One region of the Arthrobacter sp. Y3223065 genome, then DNA from elsewhere that is predicted to be linked to it. Evidence: riboswitches for the same ligand, from Rfam matches in the RefSeq annotation. Region 1 holds a riboswitch; the other holds the start of a gene.
The links. Region 1 has a riboswitch for cyclic di-AMP ahead of AC5RUK_RS16385 (C40 family peptidase). Riboswitches for the same ligand answer to the same signal wherever they lie in the genome.
Positions count from the first base shown of each region.

Region 2: linked by a shared signal. The riboswitch ahead of AC5RUK_RS16830 (M23 family metallopeptidase) and the one ahead of AC5RUK_RS16385 (C40 family peptidase) in region 1 are both predicted to bind cyclic di-AMP.

Region 1 covers NZ_JBNHGC010000007.1:45,344-48,745, reverse strand. The annotation lists gene AC5RUK_RS16390 (MDR family MFS transporter) at 1-26, opposite strand, end outside; gene AC5RUK_RS16385 (C40 family peptidase) at 404-1,321, opposite strand; cyclic di-AMP (ydaO/yuaA leader) riboswitch at 1,325-1,489, opposite strand; partial or broken gene AC5RUK_RS16380 (aldehyde dehydrogenase family protein) at 2,044-3,375, shown strand; gene glsA (glutaminase A) at 3,380-3,402, opposite strand, start outside.
Region 2 covers NZ_JBNHGC010000007.1:147,012-150,413, forward strand. The annotation lists gene AC5RUK_RS16825 (NlpC/P60 family protein) at 98-721, opposite strand; cyclic di-AMP (ydaO/yuaA leader) riboswitch at 825-998, opposite strand; gene AC5RUK_RS16830 (M23 family metallopeptidase) at 1,116-1,883, opposite strand; cyclic di-AMP (ydaO/yuaA leader) riboswitch at 1,889-2,101, opposite strand; gene AC5RUK_RS16835 (iron-dependent transcriptional repressor DtxR) at 2,200-2,895, opposite strand; gene serC (phosphoserine transaminase) at 3,144-3,402, shown strand, end outside.

The sequences.
Region 1 (3,402 bases):
CTTTTCGTCGACGGTTCTTTATTCACGGGAGAATCCTCGGGGGGAGTTCGTGCTGTTGCGGGCGGCCGAAAATAGCCCTAGAACGCCGAGTCTACGGCAGAGTAGTAGCTTAACCTGCCCCCGCTGACTCCTATTCCCAGAGCGCGGCAACCGCAAATAAACAACGACGCCGATGCTCGCCGCCGGGAGAAAACCTCCGACCGGCGGGGGAGGGCGCAGCGTGAAGAGTTCTCAATCGGGTCCCCTTAAAGAGGAGAAGCCCCGCCGCGTGATACGAGAGGAGGCGAAGTCCTGCTGCGCGTTAAGAGAGGAGAAGCCCCGCCGGCGCATGGCCGACGAGGCTTCCCTGTGATCCTGGAACGGCCGTTGGGGGGAATAGCCGTTCCAGGGGCATGAGGGGTGGTTACATCGTGTAGTAACCGGTAACGGGCATGGCGTTCACGTCGTGCACCATGGTGCCCTGGCTCGGGTTCAGGGCGCTGATCATCTTGCCGTCGCCCAAGTAGATACCCGTGTGGCCGCCGCCGTTCTGCACCACCAGGTCGCCCGGCTTCGGGTTGCTGGTCGGGGTCAGGGCGCTGCCCTGGTGCTGGCTGAGGCGGGGCAGGTCGACGCCAGCCTGGGCGTAGACCCACTGGGTGAAGCCGGAGCAGTCCCAGCCGGCGGTGGAGGTGCCGCCCCAGACGTACGGCGTGCCCTGACCGGACATGGCGATGTCCACGATGCTCTGGTTGCCGCTGGTGGAGGCGGGCTTGATGTCGGCGCTGGCCAGCGAGACCGTCGCGGCGTCTGTCGACGCAGCCAGGGTCGTAGCGGCCCCGCCGTTACCCTGGGCTGCCTGGCCGCCACCGGACTGAGTGCCCTGCGCGGATCCGGTCAGCGCGATCTGGTCGCCCGGGTAAATGATGGAGTAAACGCCCAGGCCGTTGATGGCCAGCACGTCCTGCACATTTTTGCCGTACTGGGCGGCAATCGTGCCGACGGTGTCGCCCGCGACCACGGTGTGCGTGGTGGCACCGGAAGCAGCACCGGCGTCGGCAGTGGAGCTGGTAACCGAAGCGCGCTCCACCTCGAAGCCGGCGTTGGCCGGAGCGGCAACGGTGCCGGTTGCGTCGGCGGCACCGTAGGTCGGGACGGTGACATCGGCGGCAGCGTTGGCCGGCAGGCCGGCACCCAGCATCAGGCCACCGGCGGCCGTGACCACGGCGGCGCCGCGGCCGACGGTGCCGGCGCGGGATGAGACGGCGTGGGACAGACCGGCCACGGTGGTGTTGCGGACCGGGGTGGCACGGTGGCGTGCGCGATTGTTTTTGAGCAGCAAGAAGATACCTCTCCCAATGCCTGCGAGGTAAGCTGTCGGGTTCGGGTGGGAGTCACCCGGCCGTGCGGCAGCGCGGTGTGCACTCCGTACGGCTTAACCCCAAGAGCCCCAAGAGGGGCCCGGAAAGTGGGTCCCCCGCCTCTGCCAGATGTCTAGCGAACGAACCCGGAAAGGCTGGCAGAGCTAGGCAATACCCTCCGAGGACATCAGCGGATGATCGCCGATGTGTTGAAAACAGTACATAACGGTTCGATAACTGTCCAAGCCCTGAAATTTACCTGTGGATAACCTGAGAGTCACCGAATGACACCGGCTTCCTGCTCCGGATTCAGGCGCAGTCGAGGGCGGTGGGGAGTACATCGGCGGGAACAAAATGGCCTCGTTCGCACCGCTTTCTTGTGCCCTGGCGCCTTGAAGAGTGGGGAGCATCACGGCCGTCGTTGATCCGGGCCGCTCTCCCCTGCAACAGGGCGGCCATTGTCCGAGCACGACGGCGGGAGTAGGCTCCGCCTTATCCGGGCCGCGGGGACGGCCGGCGCTTCGGCTGTGGCCGGCGGCGTGGCCCAGCCACTTCGGAAAGGAATGAGCGCCATGCCCATCACGCGTGAGTTGATCATCAACGGCGAGCACGTCCCGGCAGCCTCCGGCAGGACCACCGAGGACATCAACCCCTACACGGCGAAGCCTTCGCCACCGTTGCGGCCGCCGGGCCGGAAGATGTCACGCGAGCGGTCGACGCGGCGTCGGCGGCCTTCGACGCGTGGGCCGCGACGCCTCCCACCCAGCGGGCGAAGATCTTCCTGAAAGCTGCCGACCTGTTTGAAGACCGGATGCAGCAGGGCATCGAGTTGATGGCTGGCGAAGTGGGTGGTGTGGCGGTCTGGGCCGGTTTCAACGTCCAGTTGGCCGCCAACATCCTGCGCGCGGCAGCGGCAGCCACCACCGCACCTCGTGGCGACGTGCTGGCCACCGACCTGCCCGGCAAGTTCTCGTTCTCCGTCCGGCAGCCCTACGGCGTGGTGGCGGCGCTGTCTCCGTGGAACGCGCCGTTCATCCTGGGCATGCGGGCCATGGCCATCCCGATGGCCGTCGGAAACACCGTGGTGCTCAAGCCCAGCGAGGACGCGCCGCTGGCCTGCGGCCTGTTCCTGGCGGACGCATTGCTGGACGCGGGCCTGCCCGCTGGGGTGCTGAACGTCATCACGAATGACCGGGCGGACGCGAACGATGTGGTGAGCACCCTGATCTCCGACCCCCGCGTGCGCAACGTGAACTTCACTGGTTCCACCAAGGTGGGACGCATCATCGGCACGCTGGCGGCGCAGAACCTGAAGCCTGCGGTGCTTGAGCTCGGCGGCAAGAACTCCCTGATGGTGCTCAAAGACGCGGACGTCGACTACGCCGTGCAGGCGGCGACCTTCGGCGCGTTCATGAACGCCGGGCAGATCTGCATGTCGGTGGACCGCGTGATTGTGGACCGCAGCATTTCCGAGGAGTTCTCGAGCCGGTTCGCGGAGAAAGTCGCCACGCTGCCCACCGGGGACCCGATGAAGCAGGACACGGTGATCGGACCGCAGGTCACCCAGGCCTCGGCGGACCGGCAGTACGCACTGATCGACGACGCCGTGTCCAAGGGCGCAACGGTGCTGGCCGGCGGCGGGAAGGCGGCCCAAGCCGTGGTGCCCGCGACGGTGCTCTCCGGGATCACCGAGGAGATGCGGATCTACGACGAGGAGATCTTCGGTTCCGCGACCACCATCATGGAGGTGGACGGCCCGGAACAGGCGGTGAAGCTGGCGAACGACACGAACTACGGCCTGACCTCCGGTGTCATCACGGAGAACCTGGCCGAGGGCATCGAGGTGGCGCAGCGGCTCAAGACCGGCATTGGCCACGTCAACGACCAACCGGTGCTGGATGAACCGATGGCCCCGTTCGGCGGCATCCAGGAGTCGGGCTACGGCAAGTTCGGCGGGCAGGCCGGCATCAATTCGTTCACCGAGGAGCGCTGGATCACCATCCAGCAGAACGGGCACGCGCAGTACCCGTTCTGAGCCTTTAGTCGCGGATGCGCACGGCCG
Region 2 (3,402 bases), 100 kb from region 1:
CCGCGCTCCGTTTCTGTTCAGGTGGTCCAGGCGCCGTTAACGGCCGCGGCGCGCCCCGAAGGACGCGCCGCGAGAACAAGACCGTGGAAGGAAGGGATTAGCCTGCCGGACGGATGAAGACCGGGCCGGAACCGATGTAGGCGCTGCCCAGGACGGTGTTGTAGCCCGCCCAGCCGCCGTGGATGGCCTGGCCGTTGCCGACGTAAATAGCCACGTGAGCCACACCGGCACCGCCGTTAGCGTAGTAAATGATGTCGCCCGGCTGCGGGGTGGACACCTGCGTGCCGTAGGCAAAGAACTGTGCGGGGGCAAGGTCGCCCACCGCGAAGCCTGCCGCGCGCAGGGCGTTCTCGACCAGGGCGGTGCAGTCCTGGCCGACACCGATCTGGCCGTAAGCGGCCGCGACGATGGCGCCGGCGGCTCCGCTGGCGGCAGCCTCGTCGGCCTTCTTGATGGTCTTGGTTTCGTTCGACCCGGCGTCGTTGCCGGTCGTGGGGGTGATCTCGTTGGAGACGGCCTGAACAACTGCCTCCGGCGCGGGGGTGGAGGTGATCCCGGCACGTTCGAAGGTCAGCTTCACGGCTGCGGAGGCCTGCACGGCTTCCACCTGCACGCGGGCCGGGGCGTCGACCCCTCGGTCAGCGCTGACAGCCTGGGCCGGGATGGTACCGGTCAAAACCAGGCCGGTAGCGGCGGCGATCACGGCACCCTGACGTCCCATGGTTCCCGCATTCGCGGACACAGCCTTGGAAATCGTCTCAAGCGGGCTCGTGCGGACGGGGGTCGCACGATGGCGGCCCGCAGTAATGCTCTTGGACACGGTCTGTACCTCTCCCAAATGCCTGCGAGGTGAGCTGTCGGGTTCGGATGGGAGTTCATCCGGCCGGCCGGCGTGCGGGCTGGTGGCCCGGGCCTGATCGGCTTTACCCCAAGGACACCGTGCGATGTCCGGGAAGTGGTTCCCCCGCCTCTGCCATGCGAATCGGTGCGAACGAACTTCGGGCGACGGCAGAGTTCGGCATTCCGCCCGAAGGTGCCAGGCTGTGGGCGACTGGCACGGGTGAAACCTTATAACAGTTTGCGGGTTGTGTCACGTTCCGGTTACGGCGTGTTGGTCACAGCCAGCCGGTGGGGTCCACCAGCTTGTCGTTGACCATCACTTCGAAGTGAAGGTGGCATCCGGTTGAGGCTCCGGTCGTGCCGCTTTGGCCCACCATCTCCCCGCGCTGCACGGTGGCGCCGACCGACGTGTCGATGGTGCTCAGGTGGTTGTAGGTGGTCTTCAGGCCGTTGCCGTGGTCCACCACGATCCGGTTGCCGCCGCCGCCGACCTGGAAGCCTGCCTCGACGACGGTTCCGCCGGCTGCCGCGTGGACCGGAGTGCCACAGGCTGCTCCATAGTCCTGGCCGGTGTGCAACTCCCCGGCATAGCCGGTGATCGGACTGACGCGGTAGCCGAACGGCGACGTCATGGTCATCTCGTCCATCGGCTGCGAGAGGGAACCTTCGCTGCTGACAACCTTGGCGTTGCTCCCGGAAGCGACCATGACCTGCTTCAGCTTCGTGTCCGGGTCGAACTTGCTGGTCAGCCCGGCACGCTCAAACGTCAGGCGCGCTTCAGTGGCGGCGGAGATACTGCTGGCGGCCGGAGCCTCCTGCGGGGCGTCGGCCGTGGCGCCGGCCGTCGTCGGGAGCATCACTGTCAGGGCCATCCCGGACGCGGCTGCGACGATCGCGGTTTTATGCCCGACGTCGCGTGCGGCTGCTGCTACCGGCGACGGCGCCGGCTGGGCGCGGCGGCGGCCGGGTGTCGCGGCACGTGGGCGTGAGTGTTCGACCGGGGCGGATGAACGGCGCCGTCCCGAGGCTTTGTGACCTGCCAAAATTCTTTACCTCTCCAAAGCGCCTGCGAAGTTAGCTGTCGGATTCGAGTCAAGAGAAAACTCGGCCGCACCGCACCCAGCGTGAGTGGAACGATTCACCTACGCTTTGCCCGCTGCGGCTTCACCCCAAGGCAGCGTACAAACTGCCGCTTGGTGGGTCCTCCGCCCCTGTCTCACGGATACACGCCTCCGCCGACAGGGTTCGGCTTGCGGAGGGTGTGGGATCGATGTCTCGATACCCCGGTCAACTATACGTAAAACTCCCCGAAAGTAATAAATCCGTTATCCGTGGTGCGTGTTTTCAGGGGACAACGTTTCATCGCATTGATACAAAGATGTGCGCGGCAACTTCCGGAGGCAGTTCCAAGGCACCTTCGATCCCCGGCACGCGCACGGAAATGTACTCGCCGGCGGTCTCCAGTTGAAGGCTTGCGCCGGGCTTCAAGCCGCCCTCTTCCAGCTGAAGCAACAGTTCCGGCTCCACCTGGATGGGCTCCGCCAGCCTGACAATGCTCACCTGTTTATCGGCCGTGTAGCTGCCCATGGCCTGTGCCAGATTGAGCACGCCGGAGGTGAACTCTTCGGCCGGCTGGCCCCCGAGCGCTTCCAAACCGGGGATGGGATTGCCATACGGCGAAACCGTTGGCCTGCCCAGCAGTTCGTAGAGCCGCTGCTCGACCCGCTCGCTCATCACGTGTTCCCAGCGGCAGGCCTCGTCATGCACGTAGGCCCAGTCCAGTCCGATGACGTCGGAGAGCAACCGCTCGGCCAGCCGGTGCTTGCGCATCACTTCGGTCGCTTTTCGCCGGCCCAGTTCGGTCAGCTCAAGATGCCTGTCGCCGGTGACGACCACGAGTCCGTCCCGCTCCATCCGCCCGATCGTCTGCGAAACCGTCGGGCCAGAGTGGCGCAGCCGCTCGGCGATCCGGGCGCGCAGCGCAACGATGTTCTCTTCTTCGAGCTCGAGGATAGTGCGCAGGTACATCTCGGTAGTGTCGATGAGATCAGTCAATGGCTTCTTGCTCCTCGGCGCGGTTAAAAGGCTGCTCCAGCAGCATGCATGAGGGTGTTTTCCCCTCACCAGCCTAGCCTGTTTTCCGTGCCCGACCGGCAGCTACGCCGCGGGCTGAGGCGCCATGCGGCCAACGCAACAATGCCGGGTTCAACTAACGGCGGCCCTTGGCGTTGGGGCAGAATGAAACGGGCGTTCAACGGCGAACCGCCATCGAGATCATTGCCCCCACGCCAGGAAAGGTATTCATGAGCGATACCCAGTCCATCAGCATTCCCGCCGACCTGCTCCCGAAGGACGGGCGCTTTGGCGCCGGACCGTCCAAGGTCCGTCCGGAACAGGTCGACGCCCTGGTCGCCGCCGGCCAGAACCTGCTGGGCACGTCGCACCGCCAGGCACCGGTGAAGAACCTCGTGGGCAGCGTCCGCGAGGGGCTTAAGACGTTCTTCAAGGCGCCGGAGGGTTACGAGGTCATCCTGGGGGTTGGCGGCTCGACGGCGTTCTGGG